Regions from separate parts of the Saccharopolyspora phatthalungensis genome, predicted to be linked through region 3. Evidence: riboswitches for the same ligand, from Rfam matches in the RefSeq annotation. Region 3 holds a riboswitch; each other region holds the start of a gene.
The links. A riboswitch is a leader RNA that binds a small molecule or an ion and turns the genes downstream of it on or off. The one in region 3 is predicted to bind thiamine pyrophosphate.
Positions count from the first base shown of each region.

Region 1: another riboswitch for thiamine pyrophosphate. It lies ahead of BJ970_RS26045 (purine-cytosine permease family protein); the one in region 3 lies ahead of thiC (phosphomethylpyrimidine synthase ThiC).
Region 2: another riboswitch for thiamine pyrophosphate. It lies ahead of thiD (bifunctional hydroxymethylpyrimidine kinase/phosphomethylpyrimidine kinase); the one in region 3 lies ahead of thiC (phosphomethylpyrimidine synthase ThiC).

Region 1 is NZ_JACHIW010000001.1:5,682,910-5,690,725, reverse strand. Features, by position in the region: gene BJ970_RS26050 (family 2 encapsulin nanocompartment cargo protein polyprenyl transferase) at 49-1,092, shown strand; gene BJ970_RS26045 (purine-cytosine permease family protein) at 1,246-2,559, opposite strand; TPP riboswitch at 2,550-2,662, opposite strand; gene BJ970_RS26040 (VOC family protein) at 2,970-3,353, shown strand; gene BJ970_RS26035 (xanthine dehydrogenase family protein molybdopterin-binding subunit) at 3,377-5,464, opposite strand; gene BJ970_RS26030 (FAD binding domain-containing protein) at 5,461-6,447, opposite strand; gene BJ970_RS26025 ((2Fe-2S)-binding protein) at 6,444-6,935, opposite strand; gene BJ970_RS26020 (hypothetical protein) at 7,000-7,323, opposite strand; gene ligD (non-homologous end-joining DNA ligase) at 7,344-7,816, opposite strand, start outside.
Region 2 is NZ_JACHIW010000001.1:780,354-788,169, reverse strand. Features, by position in the region: gene BJ970_RS03415 (L,D-transpeptidase) at 1-801, shown strand, start outside; tRNA gene BJ970_RS03410 (tRNA-His) at 907-982, opposite strand; gene orn (oligoribonuclease) at 1,093-1,758, opposite strand; gene BJ970_RS03400 (AMP-binding protein) at 1,806-3,443, opposite strand; gene BJ970_RS03395 (hypothetical protein) at 3,666-3,872, opposite strand; gene BJ970_RS03390 (hypothetical protein) at 4,091-4,828, opposite strand; TPP riboswitch at 5,053-5,150, shown strand; gene thiD (bifunctional hydroxymethylpyrimidine kinase/phosphomethylpyrimidine kinase) at 5,138-5,935, shown strand; gene tenA (thiaminase II) at 6,054-6,764, shown strand; gene BJ970_RS03375 (polysaccharide pyruvyl transferase family protein) at 7,052-7,816, opposite strand, start outside.
Region 3 is NZ_JACHIW010000001.1:1,571,158-1,578,973, reverse strand. Features, by position in the region: gene thiO (glycine oxidase ThiO) at 1-371, shown strand, start outside; gene thiS (sulfur carrier protein ThiS) at 359-559, shown strand; gene BJ970_RS06975 (thiazole synthase) at 561-1,325, shown strand; gene BJ970_RS06970 (FUSC family protein) at 1,444-3,429, opposite strand; gene thiD (bifunctional hydroxymethylpyrimidine kinase/phosphomethylpyrimidine kinase) at 3,601-4,467, opposite strand; gene thiC (phosphomethylpyrimidine synthase ThiC) at 4,565-6,214, opposite strand; TPP riboswitch at 6,202-6,323, opposite strand; gene BJ970_RS06955 (peptide deformylase) at 6,512-7,090, opposite strand; gene BJ970_RS37665 (DUF3263 domain-containing protein) at 7,423-7,704, shown strand; gene BJ970_RS06945 (LytR C-terminal domain-containing protein) at 7,704-7,816, shown strand, end outside.

The DNA.
Region 1 (7,816 bases), 4.1 Mb from region 3:
CGCAGGACGACCCCGGTTCAACAAGTCCTCTGGTCGAAGGGAAATCGCATGGCCACCATGCAGCAGGATGCCAATAAGGCGGGTGCGGCCTACGAAGCTTTGACACGTAGCCGTGCGATGGTCGAGCCCGCCCTGCGGGCCGCGGTCGACCGGTTGCCCACCCGGATGCAGCAGGTCTCCGGATACCACCTCGGTTGGTGGGACGAGCACGGCAATCCGGTTCGCGCCGACCGGGGTAAGGCGTTGCGGCCCACGATGGTGCTGCTCGCGGCCACCGCTGTCGGTGGCGATCCCGCGGTCGCGGTGCCCGCCGCCGTCGCGGTGGAGTTGGTGCACAACTTCTCGCTGCTGCACGACGATGTGCTGGACGGTGACGTCACCAGGAGACACCGCCCCACGGCGTGGACGGTGTTCGGCAGTGGACCAGCCATCCTCGCCGGCGACGCGATGCTGTCGTTGGCTTCCGATGTCTTGAGCTCGTGCAAACATCCCAAAGCGGCCGCTGCGATACGAACGCTGAGCACCGCCGTGCTGAACCTGATCAACGGTCAGACCGCGGACCTCGCCTTCGAGGACCGGCCCAACGTGGAGCTGGCCGAATGCCAGCGGATGGCCCACGACAAAACCGCCGCACTGCTGGGCTGCGCCTGCGCGCTCGGCGCATTGTTCGGCGGCGGCACGACCGAGCAGATCGCCCGGCTGCGCAGCTTCGGCGAGCGGCTTGGGCTGGCGTTCCAACACATCGACGACCTGTTGGGCATCTGGGGCGATCCGGCGATCACCGGCAAACCGGTGTTCTCCGACCTGCGCACCCGCAAGAAGTCCCTTCCGGTAGTGTCCGCGCTGACCTCCGGCACCACGGCCGGTCAGCGGCTGGCCAGTCTCTACCTCCGCGAGCAGCCGCTGTCCGGCAGCGATCTGGCCCAATCCGCCGAGCTGATCGCGTTGGCAGGCGGCCGCACCTGGAGCCGGAACCAGGCCGACGAGCTTCTGGCCGCCGCCCTGAGCGACTTGCGCCGCTCGGACCCGACCCCACGTGCGGCCGAAGAACTCAGTGCCTTGGCCCAGCTGATGACCCACCGGGATCACTGAGCAGCGGGACCCTGCGGACTCGACCGGGCCGGCCCCGGTCGAGTCCGCAGGAGCATGCCGACCACTGGTGTTCGGCAGCGGGCTTCGTTTCCGCGCACAGCCAACCGATTTGGGAATGCAATCATGCCGGGTCAGTCCGTCGAGCCGAACGGATCAGCGGCGGCGGAAAGCACCGATGACCCCGGCCGCCAGGGCGGCGGTGAGGAAGGACGCGATGGAGGCGCTCATCCAGGTCGGCGGGGTGAAGCCCAGCACGGCCTGCACATCGGTCCAGAGCTTCGACCACCAGCCGAGCTCGCCGGGGTTGATCAGTTGGAACACCGCGAAGCCGAGCAGCCAGGCCACCAGCATTCCCCAGCGAGACGGTGCGCGCTGCGACAGGTCCCAGGTCCGGCGGCGGCCATGCGCGAAGTAGTCGACCGCCAGCACGCCGAACATCGGCACGAACACCGATCCGATCAGCAGCAGGAAGTTTGAGAACTGGGAGATGTCCAGCGTCAGCGCCAACAGCGTCGTCATCGCGCCGACGCCCAGGCTCAGTAGCCGGCGGTCCGTGCTGGGCCGCAGGTTCTGGATCGACACCGCGGTCGAGTAGATGTCGGCGAAGGACTGGTCGACCTCGCGCAGCACCAGGATCCCGAAGAAGATCACCCCGAGCGGCACCGCCAGCAGCGGATCGAACGCCTTGTCCGCATCACCGCCGACCATCGCCAACCCGAGCAAGCCCAGCAGGTAGCAAGCGATCTGGGTGACCGAATAACCCAGCGTCGCGGCGGTGAAGGCGCCCGCCGCGGACTTCGAGTGCCGGGAGTAGTCCGAGGCGACCGGGATCCAGGACACCGCGACCGCCAGCGCGGCGTCCGCGCCGGGCCAGAACCCCTGCCAGGAGCCGGTGTTCATGTCCGGCAGCGGGTGACGCAGCAACTGGACGAAGAAGTACACCATCGCGATCGCCACGGCGATGCTGACGTAACGACGCAGCAGGCGCAGGGCACCGAGTGGGCGCAACGTGAGCGCGGTGGTCAGCACCCCGGCCACCAGCACGTACAACCATTGCGGGCCGCCGCCGAACAGCGCCTCCGCGCCCTGCGCGATCACCAGCAGCTCGAAGGTCCCCCAGCCGACCAGTTGCAGGATGTTCAGCACGGTCGGCAGGTACGACAACTTGGTGCCGAAAAGCCCGCGCAGCAACATCATCGATGGCGCGCCGGTGCGCGCACCGGGAATCGCCGCGATGCCGACCATGATGCTGCCCAGCACCGTGCCGACCACGCACGCCGTGACGGCGGCGAGGAAGGAAAGCTGCGGCACGCCGCTCGGTGCGAGCACTGCCAGCGCGCCGCTGAAACCGAGCAGGCTCACGCCGAGATTGCCCCAGAACGCACCCTGGTCGAGCACGCCCAACGTCCTGGGCGCCGGTTCATCGAGGGTGTGCGGAACTTCGGAACGTTCGACGTCAAGCGCCATCAACAGCTCCCTACGCCGGCATTATCCGGACAGGTTCAGCGGTCGGTGGCGCGGCGGTGCCACCCTCTCAGCCCGGTGCGCCCGAGCTCCCGCGTGGATATGTCGGCGACACCCTACCTCGATCAGGTGAGCGATGAGCAGGTGGGCCTGCTCACCACGAATCGGCCAAGGGGCCCTCGACGAGAAAATGTCGGCGGACCAGCGCCAGAACGTCGACGGCGGGAACGTCGCATGATCGTTTCCGCGGACTTCGACCACACGGTATGCCGGCGGGTACCCGATCCGGCCATTGGCCACCCGGATGAGCGATGCGCCGGTTGATTCCGGCACCGGTGTGCATTGACCTCGACCTTGGTAGAGCTCCTAACCTCGGGGATACGGCAGTACGACGAGTGAAAGCGAGCAAACCGATGTCCGTTCAGCTCAACCACACGATCGTCGCCACCTCGGACAAGGTCGCCGGCGCACGGTTCCTGGCCGACCTGCTCGGCCTGCCGGCCCCGGAGCCCTTCGGTCCGTTCATGTGTGTGCAGACCGGCAACGACGTGTCCCTGGACTACCTGGAGACCGGGGACGCGATCGTCCCGCAGCACTATGCGTTCCTGATCAGCGAGGAGGAGTTCGACGAGATCTTCGGGCGGATCAAGGCGCAGGAGCTGGCGTACTGGGCGGGTCCGAGGCATCAGGAGCCCGGGCGGATCAACACCCGGGACGGCGGCCGTGGCGTCTACTTCGACGACCCCGACGGCCACATCCTGGAAATCCTCACCCGGCCCTACGGCAGCGGCGGGTAGCCGCGAGGCCACATTTCAGCTGGTCAGGCCAGGAACTTGTCCAGGGTGATGGGAACGTCCCGGACTCGGATCCCGGTGGCGTGATACGCGGCGTTGGCTATCGCCGCCGCGGTGCCCACGATGCCGATCTCACCGATTCCCTTGGCTCCCATCGGGTTCACGTACGGGTCGTGCTCGTCGATCCAGTCCGCCTCGATGCTGCCGATATCGGCATTGGTCGGGATGTGGTACTCCGCGAAGTCGTGGTTGACCACGTGACCGAACCGGGGGTCCACGACGCTGTGCTCGTGCAGCGCCATCGACAGCCCCATGGTCATTCCACCGAGCAGCTGTGAGCGGCCGGTCTTGGCGTTGATCATCTGGCCGATCGCGAAGATCCCCAGCAGCCGCGGTACCCGCACCTCCCCGGTGCCGGTGTGCACCTTGACCTCGGCGAACTGCGCACCGAAGCTGTGCATGGCCAGCTGACCCGCGTACGGGTTGTCCGGGAGCGTCCCGGTGATCTCCACGCCCTCGTCCGGGATCGGTTCCCCGATGGGCAGTTCCGCACGCAGCTTGCGCGCCGCGTCCACGATCGCCGAGCCCCAGCACATGATCCCGGTCGAGCCGCCGGCGCCGGAGGCATACGGCAGGTCGGTGTCGCCGATGCTCAGCATCACGTCGGACATCTCGACGTCCAGCGCGTCGGCGGCGATCTGGGTCAGCGCGGTCCAGGCCCCGGTGCCGATGTCGGCGGCCCCGATGAGCACCCGGTACCGGCCGTCCGGCCGGGCCCGGATGGTGGCGCGCGAGCCCGGCATGCTGAACACCGGATAGGTCGAGGCGGCCACGCCGGTGCCCACCAGCCAGGGCCCGTCGCGGTGGGTGCGCGGTCTCGGGTTCCGCTCCGGCCAGCCGAACCGCCGAGCTCCCTCTTGCAGGCAGGCGACCAGGTTCCGGCTGGAGAACGGCCGACCGGTTTCGGGATCGGTGTCCGGTTCGTTGCGGATGCGGAACTCAATGGGGTCCAGCCCGCAGGCGATCGCCATCTCGTCCACGGCGACCTCCAGCCCGAACATGCCCGGTGCCTCCCCTGGGGCCCGCATCCACGTCGGCGCCGGAACGTCGAGTTCGGCGAGCCGGTGGGTGGTGCGGCGGTTCGGTGCGGCGTACATGACGCGAGTCGGCACGGCGGTCTGCTCGGCGAACTCCTTGATGCGGGAGGTCTGCTCCACCACGTCGTGGCTGATCGCGGTCAACTGTCCGGTCGAGTCGCTGCCGAGGCGGATCCGCTGAATGGTGCCGGTGCGGTAGCCGACCACCGAGAACATCTGCTGTCGGGTCAGCACAAGCTTCGCCGGGCGCGGGGTGACGAGCCGCGCGGCCATCGCGGCCAGCACCACGTGCGCGTGCGGCAGCCCCTTCGAGCCGAATCCGCCACCGGCGTGCGGGCACACCACGTGGACCGACTCCGGATCCAGGCCGAACAGCGTCGCGATGGCGTCGCGCACCCAGTGCACGCCCTGGGTAGAGTCGTAGAGGGTGAGCTCGTCGTCGGTCCACATCGCGATGGTGGTGTGCGGCTCCAGCGGATTGTTGTGCTCCTGCGGGGTGGTGTAGGTGGCGTCGAGGACGACCGCCGCGGTGGCCAGTGCGCCGTCCACATCCCCATCGGCGGTGTCGGTCGGGAAGCCGCCGTTGACCTCGCCGGGCCGGACCAGGTCCGCACGGGCCGGGTGGAGCTCGACGTCATGGGTGAGCTGTTCGTAACTCAGCCGCACCAGGCTCGCCGCGCGCCGTGCGACTTCAGCGGTTTCGGCCAGCACCGCGCCGATGAACTGCCCGCGGAAGGCGACCTCGGGCGACTGTAGGATCGCCAGTTCGGCGTCCTGGGCCGAGGCCAGCCGGGGCGCGTTCTCGTGGGTCAGCACGTCCACCACATCCGGTTCGGCGATCGCCGCCGAGGCGTCGATGCCGGTGACCCGGCCCAGTGCGATGGCGGCCTGCAATGGGAACACGTACACCGGCCGCTCGACCGGGTGCTCGGCGGCGTACAGCGCGGCGCCCCGGACCTTCTCGGCGCCGTCGATGCGGTCGACCGGTGCGCCTATCAGGCTGGTCGTGACGGTCATCGCCGCGCCTCCGCGAGCTCGGTGAGGATGCCGACGATCATGTTGCGCGCCAGCGGGATCTTGAACTCGTTGTCTGGCAAGGGGCGGGCGTCGGCGAGTTCCGCCTCCGCTGCCTCGCGGAAAGCCTCCGCGGTCGCGCTAACCCCGCGCAGCGATGTCTCGGCCCGAGTCGCGCGCCACGGCTTGTGCGCGACACCGCCCAGCGCCAGCCGGACGTCGCGCACCTCGCCGTCGGCCACGTCCAGCGCGGCGGCCACCGACACCAGCGCGAACGCGTAGGACGCGCGGTCGCGTGCCTTGCGGTACCGGGAGTTCGTCGCGAAGCCCAGTGACGGGATGTCGATCGAGGTGATGAGCTCCCCATGCTCCAGAACCGTGTCGCGCTCGGGGTGATCACCGGGCAGCCGATGCAGTCCGACCAGTGGAATCGCTCGTGGCCCGCGCGGTCCCTGGGTGTTCACTACCGCGTCGAGGGCGACCAGCGCCACTGCCATGTCGGACGGATGCGTGGCGATGCATGACTCGGAGGAACCGAGTATCGCGTGCTCGCGGTGGAAACCTTTCCGCGCCGAGCAGCCCGTCCCCGGTTCCCGCTTGTTGCACGGTGTCGTGACGTCCTGGAAGTACACGCATCTGGTCCGCTGCAACAGGTTCCCGCCGGCGGTGGCGAGGTTTCGCAGCTGCCCGGACGCGCCCGCGAGCACCGCCTGCGACAGCATCGGGAAGCGCTCGCGGATGGCCGGATCGGCGGCCAGGGCGCTGTTGGTGACCGAAGCGCCGATGCGCACGAAGTCGGGGTGCAGGTCGATCCGGTCGGAGGTGAGCCGCCGGACGTCGACGAGCAGGTCGGGCACCGCGACCTCAAGCTTCATCAGATCGACCAGGTTGGTGCCGCCGGCCAGGTACGCCGCGGTGGATATTTCGGAGAGGGTGCGCACCGCGCTGTCGACGTCGGCCACATGCTGGTAGCGGAACGGTTTCATCGCTGCGCCACCTCCGCGATGGCCGGCACGATGTTGGCGTACGCGCCGCAGCGGCAGAGGTTTCCGCTCATCCGCTCGCGGATCTCATCTTCGAGCCCGGCCCCGTCCGGGGTGACCGCGCTCGGCTCGTCGTCGTGCATCTCGCACAACACGCCCACCGCCGAAACCACCTGGCCGGGCGTGCAGTACCCGCATTGGAACGCGTCGTGCTCGATGAACGACCGCTGCACCGGGTGGAGGTCGGCGCCGGCCAGCCCGTCCGCGGTGCGGATGTCCGCGCCGTCGAAGGCCACCGCCAGCATCAGGCAGCTGTCGACCCGGCGGTTGCCTACTAGCACGGTGCAGGCGCCGCACTGGCCGTGGTCGCAGCCCTTCTTCGGGCTGGTGATCCCCAACCGCTCCCGCAGAGCGTCGAGTACCGTCGTTCGCGTATCGACGATCAGCCGGTGCTCGGTTCCGTCCACCACAAGGGTGATTTCGGTTTCCACGGTCGCCTCCCCTAGAGCCTGTTCACCAGGCTTACCCGGGAAGCCGCCGCATCACGCACGCGGTTCAGGGCTCCTCGCCGGAGTCGGCCACCTCCTCGGCGGCACGCTCGTCGGTGGTGTCGTCGAGCGCGTTGATGCCCGATTCGGCGAGCGGCACTTGCTCGACCGGCTCGATGTCGGGTACCTCCTCGGCCAAGTGCTCGTTGAGCGATTCGCCTTCCCGATCCTCTCGTGGCGTCGGGCGGCTCTCGGTCACCGCGGACCAGTGTTCGGGCGGCTCGACTTCCCGTTCCGTCGGGTCGCCGCCGAGCTCGTCAGCGTCGAAGCTCTCCTCGGGCCGCAGGGTGGTCGGCTCCGACTCCTCGGCGCCCTGCTGCCGGTCCGACATCTGCCTCTCCTTCCAGCTAGCTAGTCGTGTTTGTCGGGATGTGGAAAGTCACTCCCGTATCGCGTGTCTTCCAGGCCCGCCCAGGGGTCTTCCTTCTGGGCCAGCCGACGCGCCATGTTCGCGAGGCCGTACGACTGCGGTGCCACGCGGCCGAGCTCGTTTAGATCGAGCGGCGTCGCGGCCGGGGCGCCGGGGCGGGCACGCAACGAATAAGGCGCGATCATCGTCTGGCCGTAGGCGTTGCGGTTGGTGTCCAGGAAGATCCGGTCCCCCCGCTTGTCCTTGCGCTGCTCGACGGTGAGCCGATCCGGTTCGTCGCGCACGGCTTGCTCGGCGAGCGCCCGCATGCCCGCCCGGACCTCGTCGAAACCCCGCTCGCCGCGCAGTGGAGCGGCCACATGGAAGCCCTTGCCGCCGGTCGCCTGCACGCGCGGCGACAGCCCAGCGTCCCGGAACCGCTCGCACATCAGCCGTACCACGCCGCGGAGTTCGG
Region 2 (7,816 bases), 790 kb from region 3:
ACGTTCAGCACCGTCTCGCCCGGGGCGCAGACCTTCGTTTCGATGAACCCGCTGGACGGCCAGAAAGTCGGCGTCGGCCAGCCGCTGGCGTTCTACTTCAGTGCGGATGCTCCGGCGCCGGACAAGGCCAAGGCCGAGGAAGCGATCAAGATCCACACCGAGCCGGCCGTGGAGGGCGCCTTCTACTGGTTCGGCAGCCGCGAGGTGCACTGGCGGCCGAAGGAGTTCTGGAAGCCGGGCACCAAGGTGTCGATCGACATCAACGTGTACGGCAAGGAGCTCGGCAATGGGGTCTGGGGCCAGGAGGACCGCAAGGCCACCGTCACCATCGGCGATGCGGTCGTGCTGAAGGCCGACGGGGCCAGTCACCAGATGCGGATCGAGAAGAACGGCAAGTTGCTGCGGACCATGCCGGTGTCGCTGGGCAAGCCCTCGTTTCCGTCCAGCAACGGCGTGCACGTGGTCACCGAGCACCACGCCAAGAAGGTGATGGACTCCTCCACCTACGGCCTGCCCGTCGAGGCGGGCGGCTACCGCACCGAGGTCGAGTGGGCGGTCCGGATTTCCAACGGCGGCGAGTTCCTGCACGCCGCGCCGTGGTCGGTGGGCGATCAAGGCAGGCGCAACGTTAGCCACGGCTGCATCAACATGAGTACCGCCGACGCCAAGTGGATCTTCAACTTGGTGCGGAAGGGCGATGTCGTGCAGATCACCAATTCCGGCGGGCCGAACCTGCGCGCCTGGGATGGTTTCGGCGACTGGCAGATTCCGTGGGAGCAGTGGGTGAAGGGCAACAAGTGAGTTAGGCGGTCGGGAGCGGCTGTTCCGGAGGGAACCGGGGTCGCCGCTCCCGGGGCCAATGGGCAACGAGAAAGGCCCCGTTCCAGCGGAACGGGGCCTTTCTGATGGGGTGAGTGACGGGATTCGAACCCGCGACACCTGGGACCACAACCCAGTGCTCTACCGACTGAGCTACACCCACCGTGGCCGCTCGGACCGGCCCTTTCGGGCCTCTCCCGGAGCAACGCTCATATCGTAGCGTGCGCGGCCACCCGGTTTTCCACGGGCTCCGGTTAACCCGGAGTGTGCTGGTCAGTGGCCGGATTCGGGGTTTTGCTCGGACTGCTCGCGGGCTTTCTCGGTGCCGCCGACGCCGTCATCGCCGTTGAGCAGCTCTGCGGCCACCGCCTGGGCCTGCTCGCTGGTCGGCCCCGGCTGCGGGACGAACGCGGTCCGCCGGTAGTAGGCGAGCTCGCGGATGGATTCCCGGATGTCGGCCAGCGCGCGGTGCGCGAGGCCCTTTTCCGGCTGGGCGTAGTAGACCCGCGGGTACCAGCGTCGGCAGAGTTCCTTGATGGACGACACGTCGACCATCCGGTAGTGCAGGTGGGTATCCAGCCGTGGCATGTCGCGGGCGATGAAACTGCGGTCGGTGGCGATCGAGTTGCCGGCCAGCGGCGCGGACCGCCCGTCCGGGACGTACTTGCGGACGTAGTCCAGCACCCGTTGTTCGGCCTCTTCGAGGGTCACGGTCGAGCGGCGCACCTCCTCGGTGAGCCCGGAGCGGTCGTGCATCTCGCGGACCACGTCGGGCATCCCGGCGAGCGCCTCGTCGTCGGCGTGGATGACGATGTCCACGCCTTCGCCGAGAATGTTCAGGTCGGCATCGGTGACCAGGGCGGCGATCTCGATCAGTGCGTCCTTGCCGAGATCGAGACCGGTCATTTCGCAGTCGATCCACACTAGACGGTCATTCACCCGAGGCAGCCTAACTCCACACGCGGGGTGATCGTGCAGCGTGTCGGTCAGGACCTCAGACGGTCGAGCAGTTCGCGCGGCACGACTTTGCCGGTGGCGTTGCGCGGCAACTCGTCGAGGAACACGACATCGCGCGGCATCGCGAATTTCGACAGCCGGTCACGAAGGCGCTCGCGCAGCCGTTCCGTGTCCAGCCCGCCCTCCTCGTGGAGTACCACGAACGCCGCGAGCCGTTGTCCGAAGTCGGCGTCGTCGACGCCGATGACGGCCGCCTCGGACACCTCCGGCAGGCGCGCGATGGCGTCCTCGGTTTCCTTGGGATAGACGTTCTCGCCCCCGGAGATGATCATGTCGTCTTCCCGGCCGACGACGAACAGCCGCCCGGCGGCGTCGATGCGCCCGAGGTCGCCGGTGGACATCAGGCCGTCGCGGGACTCGCGGCTGCTGCCGTTGGTGTAGCCCTCGAAGACCATGTCGTTGCCCACGAAGATCCGCCCGGTCGCGCCGCGCCGGACCGGGGTGCCGTCGTCGCCGAGGATCCGCACGGTCGTCCCGCGCGGCGGTCGGCCCGCAGTGCCCGGTGCGGCGCGCAGGTCCTGCGGTGTCGCGATGCTTACCCAGGACACCTCGGTGGATCCGTAGAGATTGAACAGGACGGGTCCGAAGGCGTGCTGGAATCTGGTGGCCAGGTCGGCGGGGAGGGCCGATCCGCTGCTCACCACGATGCGCAGCGCGCTGTGGTCGTACTTGGTGCGGATCTGTTCGGGGAGGTCGAGGATGCGCTGGAGCATCACCGGCACCGCGAACATCGACGTGCACTGGTTGCGTTGGGCCGCGGAAAGCGCTTGTTCGGGGTCGAACTTGCGGCGCATCACCTGGGTCGCGCCGAGCACGGCGCCGAGTTGGAACGCCGCGAGGCCCCAGGTGTGGAATAGCGGCGCGCTCACCAGCAACCGTTCCCCGCTGCGCAGCGGCACGCGGGAAAGGATCGACGCCGCGGGTGCCAGGCCCGGCGGGTCGGGGCGGCGCGCGCCCTTCGGGGTTCCGGTGGTGCCGGAGGTCAGCACGATCATGCGCGATTGCCGGGTCGGCCGGGTCGGCCGCTGCGCCGAGGAGATGGCGATCAGGTTTTCCAGCGTGTCGTGGCGGGTGGTGCCGTCGGTCCACGCCAGCACGGCGTCGATGCCTTCGGGCAGGTCCGGCAGGTGGGTACGGAATTCGGCGTCCAGCACCAGCAGCCCCACCCGCTGTTCGGTGATCACGTCGTTGAGCTGCTGAGTGCTCAGGCCGGTGTTGAGCAGCACCACGTCCACGCCGAGCTTGGCCGCGGCGACGATCGTTTCGACCGGTCCGTGGTGGTTGCGGCACAGCACGCCGATCCGGGTGCCACGCGGGATGCGGTCGCGCAGGCCGTTGGCGAGCCGGGTGGTGCGCTGCGCGAGTTCGGCGTAGCTGAGTGCACCGCGCTCGTCGATCACCGCCGGGCGATCGGGGTGGCGCACGGCGCCTACCGCGAAGCCGAGCGGTGGGGTGATGCCCCAGCGTCGCCAGGCGAGGATGATCCGCAGCAGCTTGTCCGGTCGAAGCGGGCGGATCACGCCTTGTCTTGCCAGGACGAACACCGTGTGCAGACCCGGCGTCACGCGCCGGAGCAGGGCAGCCGACCGTTGCCTCAACGTGCTCACGCAGTCACCTCTCGGTCGCCAGGTTACCGCGAGTAGATGCTGGCGCGAGCGCTGTGGCCTGTGGAAGACCGAATGGTGCGCGAGCGTGCTACCGGGTGTGCGGCGAACGGACCTTTCGCCTCGTCCGGCGGCGCGAACAAGCCGTTCGATCCCAACGCCAGGCGCAGGTAGGGCCGTGGGCGCCTCGAGGCATGGTTGGCCCCGAGGCGCCCACGGCCGACCTCACTCGAGCGCGGCCGCCTGCACGATCGCATCTCGCAGAGCAGCACGCAGCCTGCCCACCTCCAGCGGGGACAGCACCGCGGTCTCACCCGGCGGCGCGACCACCACGACATTCCCCTGGTTGACGATTACCGACATGTCCCGGCGCCTGCCGGCGACATCGCGGCAGCTCACGTGCCACTGCTTGGTGGACTCCACGATCCCCAGCCTCCCTCGTGCAGTCCGCGCGTTCTGCCTCCCACGCGCGGTGTCGTTCAAGGGACGCGACCGAGCATGATCCGTGACGGCGAATCATCAGATCAGCCACTCAAGATGATCCAAGTCACACCGTAACGGGCCTTAAAGTCACGAAGGGTGACCGCAGTCTCCTTGGGTACAGTTTCCTCGGACACTGCGGTCACCCTGTGAGTTCGGCAAGGGGCGGCTCAGACCGGGCGGACGACGAGTCCCTTCGGTTCGGCCGTGAAGGTGACCGCGCCTTCTTCGAAGTCGGCGATCGGCAGTTCATCGCGAACCAGCCGATGCGGCGCGTCGAAGGCCTCCACCCGGACCTGGGCGGTGGTCAGGGTGCGCTCCGGGAAATCCACGCCGCCGACCTGCACCCGCAGTTCGCCCTCGTGCACCGTGAGGGTCAACCAGCCGCCGGGGACCGTCAGCTGCTCCCCGTCGTGCGTCAGCGTCAACCGACTTGCGGCGGGGTCCTCGGAGCGCACGGCGACATGCGAGATCGCGACGTCGCGTTGGCCCGAGTCGTCGGCGAGGGCGATCACGTCCCGCTTGACCTCCTCGGCCCGGCCGTCGCCGGGTTTCGGGGTGAGCACCGGGGCGTGCAGCTCCGCGGCCAGCCGGTATGGCTGCCACGAACCGGCACCGACCAGGTTGACCACGGCGGTGATCTCGACATCGGCCAGCAGCCGATCGCTGCCCGGAGCCGGTGTTACCTCGACCGCGGCGACACCCCGTCGGTTCAGCAGCTCCCGCAGTGCCTTGGCGCGCTGCCTGCTGTTGCGGTCGAATCCGCGGGTGATCGCCACCGTCCCCGAGCCGGCGGCCGCCACGGCGGCTTCGGTCAGGTCCGCCAGCGGGGCCCAGATCCGGGCGGGATTCTCTGGGCGCTGTCGGCGGGAACGGGCGAAGCTCGGAGCATCGGTCGTGGTTTCCATCAGTTCCCACCTTAGTCCGCGAGGAAGGTTCACCTTGCCTTCCGGTGGGTGCCTTCTCGATGTGAAATCGATCGCTGTGTCGATCCACTTGGCCGGACGAGCACGGATGGCGCCGCGCTCGGCATCGGAGTGGCTCGGCGGCCGAATGGTCTCGTCGCGAGATAACCCGTGGCCCACATCGATGACGGGCATGGTCCCGGGGCGTCTCCGGTTGTTAGGTTGGTGGAAGTGACGCGGGGTGCCCGACAACTGCCGGGCTGAGAACAGACCCGTTGAACCTGACCTAGCTCGTACTAGCGGAGGGACGTCATGGTTCCCAATGTGCTGACCATCGCCGGCACCGATCCCAGCGGTGGCGCCGGTGTGCAAGCCGATCTGAAAGCCTTTTCCGCGCACGGCGCCTATGGCATGTCCGTGATCACCGCGCTGGTCGCGCAGACCACCACGGGGGTCTCGGAGGTGCACGAGGTCCCGCCGGAGTTCATCACCGCCCAGCTCGTCACGTTGCTCGACGACGTGCGGGTGGACGCAGTCAAGATCGGCATGCTTGCCAACGCCGAGGTGATTCGCGCGGTGATCGGGGTGCTCGACCGCTATGCGCCGCCGCACGTCGTGCTCGACCCGGTGATGGTCGCCAAGAGCGGTGACCGGCTGCTCGCAGCCGAGGCGGTCAACGTGCTGCGCGACGAGTTGCTGCCGCGGGTCGATCTGATCACCCCGAACCTGCCGGAGGCCGCCGACCTGCTGGGCGAGCCGGAGATCACCGACCCCGACGACATGCCCGCGCAGGCCGAGCGGCTGGCCCGGCTGGGCGCCAAGCAGGTGCTGCTCAAGGGCGGCCACCTCGACGGTCTGTCCAGTGTGGACCTGCTCTATGGCGACGGGGTGGCGGAATTCCTGTCCAGCGAGCGAGTGGCGACCACCAACGACCACGGCACCGGTTGCACGCTCTCGGCGGCGATCGCCGCGCTGCGGCCGCAGCGCCCGGATTGGCTCGAAGCGGTGCGTGAAGCCAAGGAGTACCTGACCGAGGCGCTGCGCGCGTCCGAGCGACTGGACGTCGGCCACGGCCACGGCCCAGTGCACCACTTCCACCACTGGTGGTAACGAGGTTTCCACGGGGCTAGGGCGCGTGAGCGCCTTACGGTGCCGCAGCACCCGAAGTGCTCACAGGCCCGGGTCGCGCATCACCGGCCAAGACACTGACATGCCACGAGAGGTTCCGATGAGCAAGCTGCCTGCCCCGCCCGCCGATGGTTTCTGCGCCCGGGCCTGGGCGAACACCGCCGATCTACAGCAGGCGATCGTCGAGCACCCATTCAACGCCGCACTCACCGACGGCACCCTGGACCGGGATCGCTTCGCCTTCTACATCGTGCAGGACGCGCGCTACCTCGTCGGTTTCGCGCAGACACTGGCCGCCGCCGCGGCGCGGGCCGACAATGCCGAGGACGCCGCTTTCCTGGCCGGTGCCGCGCAGGGCGCGCTGATCGAGGAGCGCCGGTTGCACGCCGGATACGTCGCGGAGTTCGGTTTGTCCGACACCGAGATCGCCGGGATCGACACGTCCCCGTCCTGCCTCGCCTACACCTCGTACCTGCGGGCGAACGCGCTGACCGAACCGTATCCGGTGCTGCTGGCGGCGATCCTGCCGTGCTTCTGGGTGTACCAGCACGTCGGCACCACGATTCTGGAGGCCACCGGCGGCGCCGGGGATCACCCGTATCAGGCGTGGATCCAGACCTACGCCGACGACGAGTTCGCCGAGGCGGTGCTTGCCGCGCGCGACCTGACCGACCGGGTTGCCAAGAGCATGGATGCCGAGATGCAGCAGCGGATGCTTCAGGCGTTCACCCGCGCCACCGAGTACGAGTGGCTGTTCTGGAACAGCGCCTGGATCAAGGAAGAGTGGCCGACTGCCGGTTTCCTGAAGTAAACGCGAAATCCGTTGCGGGACCAGCAAGATCCCCGTTCGGGTGCTGTGATTCGGCGCAAGTGACGCGTCGCTAATAGCGGCACGAGCTGGAGCGATGTGCTCAGTGGACGCCCGTCCGGGCGAGGGGCAAATGTGGGTTCTTCCCACCGTGGACGGAGTTTCGAGGGCATTGGGCACTTCTGTTCTGATCGTCCTGTTGGGCATGCTGGTGCCCGTGCTCGCGGCCGCGCCCTTCTACATCGCCGACCGTCGGCGGGAGCGGGCGGCCGTCGAGGACGACGAGTAGGTCAGCTCCCGTAGATCGAGGCCGCGAGTTCTTCCTTGGATTTCTTGAGTTCTCGCAGCGCGTCCGCGGCGAACCCACCGCTGGTCGGCATGGCCGGGATCCGCAGGCCCTCGCTGAGCGCCCAGCCCGAGCCACGGTCGATCAGCGAGCGGTGCTTGTTGGTGTAGTAGCCGGAGTTGATCGATACCGCGACCCCGCGAGCCCCGGCCGCGGCAGCCATCAGGTGCAGGTGGAACCGGCTGGACAGCCAGCGCTGCTCGGCCGCCGCGGGCAGCCCGGAGTTCATGATCTCGGCGAACGGGTAGAACCGGGCGCCCGGCAGGTCGTGTTCCACCAGCGCGAAGACCTCCCGGTCCACGCGCGGGATGCCCTCGACGATGCCGACCTGTTCCGGCCGCACGCCCCACTCGCCGAGCGTGTCAAGCAGGAACCCGGCCAGCGCGGGCACCGACACGTCGAGCAGGTCCGACTGCAGGCACACCATGAACTCGCGCAGGTCGTCGTCCCGGTACAGGCCGGGTTCGACGCCGAAGAACATGTCGTCGCCGGTGAGGGTCGCCGAGCCGGCCAGCGACGCCGACGGTTCGTCGCGCACGTCGACGACCGTGAACTGGGCGGCGAGGTTGCGCAGCAGCGGTTCCGCCTCGGCCGCGACCGGCCACAGGCCCTGCCCGGTCATCACCGCCCGGCCGCCGGATCGGCGCGTCGCCGCGACGGCCGCCGCGAGCAGGCCGATGTGCCGCGGCCAGATGCCGTTGATGAACCC
Region 3 (7,816 bases):
ACCTCGTACCGCGCGATGACGGCGGCCTGGTGCTCGGCGCCACCCAATACGAGGTCGGGTTCGATACCGAGGTCACCGTGGGCGGGGTGCGCGATCTGATCGCAGACGCCGAGCGGCTGATGCCGGGCCTCGCCGAATACCAGTTGGTCGAGGCCGCGGCCGGGTTGCGCCCGAGCACCGACGACAACCTGCCGGCGCTCGGCTGGCTGGAACCCGGCGTGCTGGCGGCGACCGGGCACCACCGCGGCGGCTTCCTGCTCGCCCCGGTAACCGTCGAAGCGGTGCTGGCGTTGCTGCGTGGCGAGGAGCCCGCCGCAGAGGTCAAGGCCGCCGATCCGAGCAGATGGGGTGAACAGCAGTGCTCATCGTGATCAACGGAGAAGCCCGGCAAGTTGCCGCCGACGCCACGCTCGCGGCGGTGCTCCAGGAATTCGGGGTGCCCGAGCGGGGCGTGGCCGTGGCGCTGGACGGCGCAGTGGTGCCGCGCGTCCTGTGGCCGGACACCGGATTGCGCCCCGATGCCACGATCGAGGTCCTCACCGCAGTGCAAGGAGGGTGACATGGACGACCCGTTGGTGATCGCTGGTCGCGAGTTCGGTTCGCGATTGATCACCGGGACCGGAGGGGCGACGAACCTCGCGGTCCTGGAGCGAGCGCTGATCGCGTCCGGAACCGAGCTGACGACCGTGGCGATGCGCCGCGCCGACGCCGGCGGGGGCACCGGAGTGCTCGACCTGCTGCGCAAGCTCGGCATCGAGGCGCTGCCCAACACGGCGGGCTGCCGAACGGCGGCCGAGGCCGTGCTGACCGCGCAGCTCGCGCGCGAGGCGTTGGAGACGAACTGGGTCAAGCTGGAGGTCGTCGCCGACGAGGACACCCTGCTGCCCGACCCGGTGGAGCTGCTCGACGCCGCGGAACAGCTGGTCGACCAGGGTTTTGTGGTGCTGGCCTACACTAACGACGACCCGGTGCTGGCGCTGAAGCTGGAGGAGATCGGCTGCGCCGCGGTGATGCCGCTGGGTTCGCCGATCGGCACCGGTCTGGGCATCCGGAACCCGCACAATATCGAGATGATCGTCTCGCGCGCATCGGTGCCGATCGTGCTGGACGCGGGCATCGGCACGGCCTCGGACGCGGCGCTGGCGATGGAACTCGGCTGCTCGGCGGTCCTGCTGGCGACGGCGGTCACTCGGGCCCAGGACCCGGAGCGCATGGCGGCGGCGATGCGGGCGGCGGTCGAGGGGGGCCGCCTGGCGGCCCTGGCGGGTCGAATCCCCCAGCGCTTCTGGGCCCAAGCCTCCAGCCCCGGCCGTCCCTTGGAGTGATCAACGACCGCGTAGCGGTTTTGGCGGTTTGGCGCGAAAACGACGGTTTCGGCGCGGGACGGGCGACGATTTGGCGCGAAAATGCCGCCCATCCCGCGCTGACAGCTCGTGGCGGACCTCAGCGAATGTGGAGGCGCTCCGGGCGGACGAAGGCGATCGTGTAGCTCTTCCACGGGTTGTCGTAGCCGAAGGTCCGGTCGATCGCCTGGCGCGCGTGCAGGGCGTTCTCCACCAGCGAGCTCGCCAGTAGCTCCGTCGCCGGAGCGCTGCCCTCCGGCACGTCCGGGATCTTCGCCGTCGGTTTGCCGCCCAACAGGTCGTCCACCGCGCGCAGCGCCGGAACCGCGACCGCCTGCTCGGCCTCCGGCCGGAAGGCGAGCGTTGCGACGTCCTGCCGCAGCGCGTCGAGCGCGATCGCCGCCGCCCGCGTCGCGCGGTCGTCGTCGGTCTCCTCACCGGTCCCGTCGAGCAGCGCAGGCATGCCCAGCAGATCTTGCGTGCGCCGCAACGCGAGCACGTTCGCCGCCTGCAATGCCGCAGGCAGATCGACGCCCTGGCCGGCGGCTCGCACACTGCGCAGCAGTTCGGACACCGACCACACCGTGGACCGCACCGCACCGCGCACGTCCGGCAGGATGCTGCTCGGCAACACCAGATAGCTGATGTAGCCGACGATGAGCGCGATCGCCGCGCCGACCGCGGTGTTCGCGGCGAAGCTGATGCCCACGTTCACCAGCGGCCGTTCCAGCCGCATCGCCTGATCAACGACGGTCACCACGATCAGGCAGCCCAGCAGCGCCTGGTAGTCGGCGCGCAGCCGCGTCATGTTCAGCAGCATCCCGCCGATCACCAGCGGCACCAGCAAGAAAGCGCCCGGCAGCAGGGTGATCAGCACCGCCAGCCCGGTCACGCCCAGCACCGCGCCACCGGTGCGCTCCAACGCGCCCGTCATGCTGTCGCGAGCGGCGGGTTGCAGCACCACGTAAAGCGCGAGCAGCAGGCTGGACGCCGAAGGGTCGCGCAGCAGCAGGACGATCACCATGCCGAAGGCGACCGCGAGCGTGCAGCGCAGCGAGTGCCGGAACAGCGACGAGCGGAACGAGAGGTGCGCGCGCACCGCACCGAGGAATCGTTCCCGTCGCGCACCGGGAGCCGACGGCGGCAGCGGGGTCTCGACGCGTCGCACCACCGCGGCCCGGATCCGGTCCAGCCCCTGGTTGATGCCCTGCACCGCATCCGGCAGGTCCTGCCGTCCGCCGCGCGCCACCACGGCCTGGGCCGGCTCGCGGCGGGCCGCCGCGGGCAGTCCGGTGCAGGCGCGGGAGCGCACCGCCCGGGCGAGTTCGGCGGCGACCTGATCGGCTTGCTCGACGATCTGCCGGAGCCGTTCGGCTTCGGTCCGATCGCTCTGCTGGGCCTGCGCGAGCAGGGTTTCCCGCGCCGCGCGGAACCGGGCCGCGCCCGCCAGCACCTGACCGAGCCAGGTGCTCGAACCGTCGGCACGCCATGCCGCTGCGGCGGATTCGACCACGCCCGGGCCGGGTTCGAGCAGCGTCCGGGCGACCGCCACGCGAGTCGCCCGGGTCGGATCGCCGAGGCCGATGATCACCCGGAGGACCAGCGCGAATGCCGCTCCGGCGGCGGATGCGGCCAGCAGCACCAGCACCGGCTGGTCGGAGCCGAGCCCGGTGGTGGTGGACACCAGCGTCGCGGCGGCGAAGGTCTGGCCGCCGATGCGGTAGTGCTCGCCGAGCGTGGGCAGCATGCCGCTGCCGAAGACCACGACCGCCACCGCGAGCCCGGCCAGCACCGGGGTGTTCATCAACAGCGGGCCGACGGTCATCGCGAGCACCAGCGCCGGGGTGAACCAGGCGAACCGGTGCAGGTCGGAGCGCAGCGACTGACCGCCGGTGGCGATCAGCGCGAGCACCGCGGTAAGGCCGGCGATCAGGGCCGGGGTTTGCAGCTCGAAGCTCCAGCCGATGGCGGTGCCGACCACCACGGCGGCGAGCACCAGCAGGGCGTATTGGCGCTGCCGGGGGTCTGGTGCCCCTGCTTCGGTGGTCAGTCGTCCCCGCACTCGTGTCCACACCGATTTAGCCACGCTGTTGCAAACCCCTGTCGTCGTCGTGCGCGCGGCGCGCAGCGAAGCGCCCGCCGCCGATTGGCCCGGTCTTGGGACTTACGCGCTTCTCAAACCTTATGTCGATGAGGCACGCCATTCGGGTTACAGATCCGGGATCAAAATCACTCTATTAGGGGGACTGTTGGGGGTTCAGAAGGAGCGGGGGCTGACGCGCCAGAACGTCGACACCGGTCCCACTCCGGCGCCGAGCGGGTACGCGTGCGACACGCTGCGGGTGACGAACCGCTTGCCGCTGCGCACCGCGTCGGGCATCGAAGCGCCCTTCGCCAGGGCCGCCGTGATGGCCGAGGCGAAGACGTCGCCGGCGCCGTGGGTGTGCACCGTCGCGTAGCGGGGCGCGGGCAGCGGGATCGCCTCGTTGCCGTCGAAGAGCAGGTCGACGCACTCCGGGTCGCCGGCCAGGTGGCCGCTCTTGATCAGCACCCACCGCGGGCCGAAGTCGAAAACGGCCTTGGCCGCGTCCAGCAGGTCCGCGCGGCTGCGCGCGTCGATCCCCGTCAGCAGCCGGACCTCGTCGAGGTTCGGCGTGACCAGCGTGGCGCGCGGAAACGCCTTGTACCGCAGAGCGTCCAGCGCATCCGGCCGCAGCAGCGGCTCGCCGCTGCGGGAAGCGGCGACGGGATCCACGACGAACGGCGTGCGCGCGTCGCGGCCGATGCCATGTTTGTCGCAGGCGTCCAGGACCGCCTCGATGGTGGCGGCCGAGGCCAGCACGCCGGTCTTCGCCGCGTCCACCCCGATGTCCGAGGCGACCGCCTCGACCTGCGCGGCCACGGTCTCCGGCGGGATCTCCACAAGTCCGGTGACGCCGACGGTGTTCTGCACCGTCACTGCGGTGACCGCGGTCATGCCGTGCACGCCGCAGGCGAAGAAGGTGCGCAGGTCCGCGTGCATTCCCGCGCTGCCGCCGGAGTCCGACCCGGCGATGGTCAGGGCGGTCGGCGGCGCGGTGTCGTTCGCGGGCCGAACTTCGTGCCCGGCCGAGGTCTCGTGCATCCGGTTCATGTTACGGCCCCGATCCTGCCGGGCATCCCTGGCGATTTCAACGGAAATCAACCCGCCGATTTCCCTTGAAATCGCCAGCCCCAGTGCCTTAGTCGGCGATGGGGAGGTACACCTTGCCGCCGGTGCCCGCGAACTCCGCGGACTTCTCTTGCATGCCCGCCTCGATCGCCTCGACGCTGGTGAGCCCGCGTTCCTCGGCGAACTTCCGGATGTCCTGGGTGATCTTCATCGAGCAGAACTTCGGCCCGCACATCGAGCAGAAATGCGCGGTCTTGGCCGGTTCGGCGGGCAGCGTCTCGTCGTGGAAGGCGCGCGCGGTGTCCGGGTCCAGCGCCAGGTTGAACTGGTCGGTCCAGCGGAACTCGAACCGCGCCTTGGACAGCGCGTCGTCCCACTCCTGCGCGCGCGGGTGACCCTTGGCCAGGTCGGCGGCGTGCGCGGCGATCTTGTAGGTGATCACGCCGGTCTTGACGTCGTCCCGGTTCGGCAGCCCGAGGTGCTCTTTCGGGGTGACGTAGCAGAGCATCGCGGTGCCCGCCTGGGCGATCATCGCCGCGCCGATCCCGGACGTGATGTGGTCGTAGGCGGGGGCGATGTCGGTGGTCAGCGGGCCGAGCGTGTAGAACGGCGCTGCACCGCACAGCTCCTCTTCCAACCGCACGTTCTCGGCGATCTTGTGCATCGGCACGTGCCCGGGGCCCTCGATCATCACCTGCACCTCGTGCTCGCGGGCGATGTGGGTGAGCTCACCGAGGGTCTCCAGTTCGGCGAATTGCGCGCGGTCGTTGGCGTCCGCGATGGACCCGGGTCGCAGGCCGTCGCCGAGGGAGAACGTGACGTCGTAGGCACGCAGGATCTCGCACAGCTCGCCGAAGTGCGTGTACAGGAAGCTCTCCCGGTGGTGCGCCAGGCACCACGCGGCCATGATCGACCCGCCCCGGGAGACAATGCCGGTGACCCGGTTCGCGGTCAGCGGCACGTAGCGCAGCAGTACCCCGGCGTGCACGGTCATGTAGTCCACGCCCTGCTCGCACTGCTCGATCACGGTGTCGCGGTAGACCTCCCAGGTCAGCGCGGCCGGATCGCCATTGACCTTCTCCAGCGCCTGGTAGATCGGCACGGTGCCGATCGGCACCGGCGAGTTGCGCAGGATCCGCTCCCGCGTCTCGTGGATCCGCTTGCCGGTGGACAGGTCCATCACGGTGTCGGCGCCCCACCGGGTGGCCCACACCATCTTCTCCACCTCCTCCTCGACCGAGGAGGTCACCGCGGAGTTGCCGATGTTGGCGTTAACCTTCACCAGGAACTTCTTGCCGATGATCATCGGCTCGCTCTCCGGGTGGCAGCGGTTGGCCGGGATCACCGCCCGGCCGCTGGCCACCTCGTCGCGGACCAGCTCGGGCGGCATGCCCTCGCGGGTGGCGATGTACTCCATTTCCCGTGTGATGACACCGGCTTTGGCCCAGCCGAGCTGGGTCCGGTGCTCCCGGCCGTCGGCCCATCCCGCCCGCATCCGATGAAGTCCACTGTGGACGTCGACGGTGGCGTTCTCGTCGGTGTACGGCCCGGAGGTGTCGTACACGTCGAGGTGTTCGCCATTGGTCAACTCGATGCGGCGGAATGGCACTTGCAGGCCGGACTCGGTGCCGCGGAACACCTTCCGGGAGCCGCTGATCGGCCCGGTGGTGATCTCGGTGCCGTTGTCGGACGCGTTCGGACGCACGTCGGCCACTGCCATCCACTCCCTACGCCGGCATTACCCGGTCAGGTTCATGCGGTCGGCGGCCCCGGAGTTCTCCAGCCGCCCTCTCAGCCCGCTGTTGGTGCGAGCTCCCGCGGTGTTGGTTTGTCGCGGCAGAGGCTAGCCGCATCGCTGTCGGGCTGCCAACCCCCCATTTGCCCGGATGACGGCAGCGCGGTGTGCCACTGCGCTCGTGACCAGGAAGATCGTAAAGCTTCCCGATTGCACATGTCTGCCGACAGGGTCGAGCGGCCCGAGCCGGACCTCATGCCGAACACCAAGGGTTTCTGATTACTACTCGCCTTCGGCGAACGGGTCGCCGACCTCCGCCGGGTTCCAGGACAGGCCGGGCACGCCCCAGCGGTTTCGCCTGATCATTTTCTTCGCCGCCCGCACGTGGCGGCCGACCAGCCGGTCCAGGTACACATAACCGTCCAGGTGGTCGGTCTCGTGTTGCAGGCAGCGGGCGAAGAGGCCGGTCCCCTCCACTTCGACCGACTTTCCGTCCACATCGGACCCGGTGACCTTCGCCCAACTCGCCCGGCCGGTCGGGTAGGACTCGCCGGGCACCGACAGGCAACCCTCCCAGTCCTCCTCCGGGTCCGGCATGGTCTGCGGAATCTCGGAGGTCGTCAGCTCCGGGTTGACCACCACGCCGCGGTGCTGGACCCCGTCGTCGTCTGGGCAGTCGTAGACGAACAACCGCAGGTCGACGCCGATCTGGTTGGCCGCCAGCCCGACTCCGTTCGCGGCGGCCATCGTCTCGAACATGTCGCCGACAAGGGTGTGCAGTTCGTCGTCGAACCGCTCCACCGGACGGGTGGGGGTGTGCAGCACCGGGTCGCCGACGACACGAATCGGGTGAACAGCCATGAGCGGGACTTTAGCGGTTTCGCCGCCCGGCCCGGCAAGGGCTCTTGCCTGCTGCCCGCCGGTGTGATCCGCTCACGCCGGGCATCTCGGCATGGTGTAATTAAGGAGGAATCACAGCCATGTGATTACGGCGAACCCGGGGAGTCCCGAATCGCGAGGCGAGGAGTCAGATGGACGCCGCCCAAATGCTGACCGCGCGGGAGATCGCTCGTCAGTGCAAGCAACTGGCGCGCCTGCAACAACGGCAGAATTCATCGGAATCGACATCCGGTCGGCGCCTGCGACTCGCCGAGCCGGTCACCCAGCCGATCGAGCGGATCGTCGAAACGCCGCTGCCGCCGCGGCCGTCGGTGCCCGATGGCGATCTCGATGACCGGGCCCGGGGCATCTTGGCCTTTGAGTCGCAGTGGTGGAAGCGGGAAGGCGTCAAGGAGCGCGCGATCCGCGAGCTGTTCGACATGTCGCCGTCGCGCTACTACCAACTGCTGAACGCGTTGCTGGACAGTCCGGCCGCCGTGCGGACAGACCCTATGCTGATCAAACGGCTGCGCAAGGCGCGGGCGGTTCGGCAGCGCGCGCGGGCCGCCCAACGACTGGGAATCGAGTTGCACTGATGACTTCAGGGGAACCGTCCACCGGGCCCACCAGGGCCAAGATCATCGGATACGGTCTGATCGGAGTCGGTGCGGTCGCGGGCGTCTTCGGCATCGCCACGCTGGTTTCCGG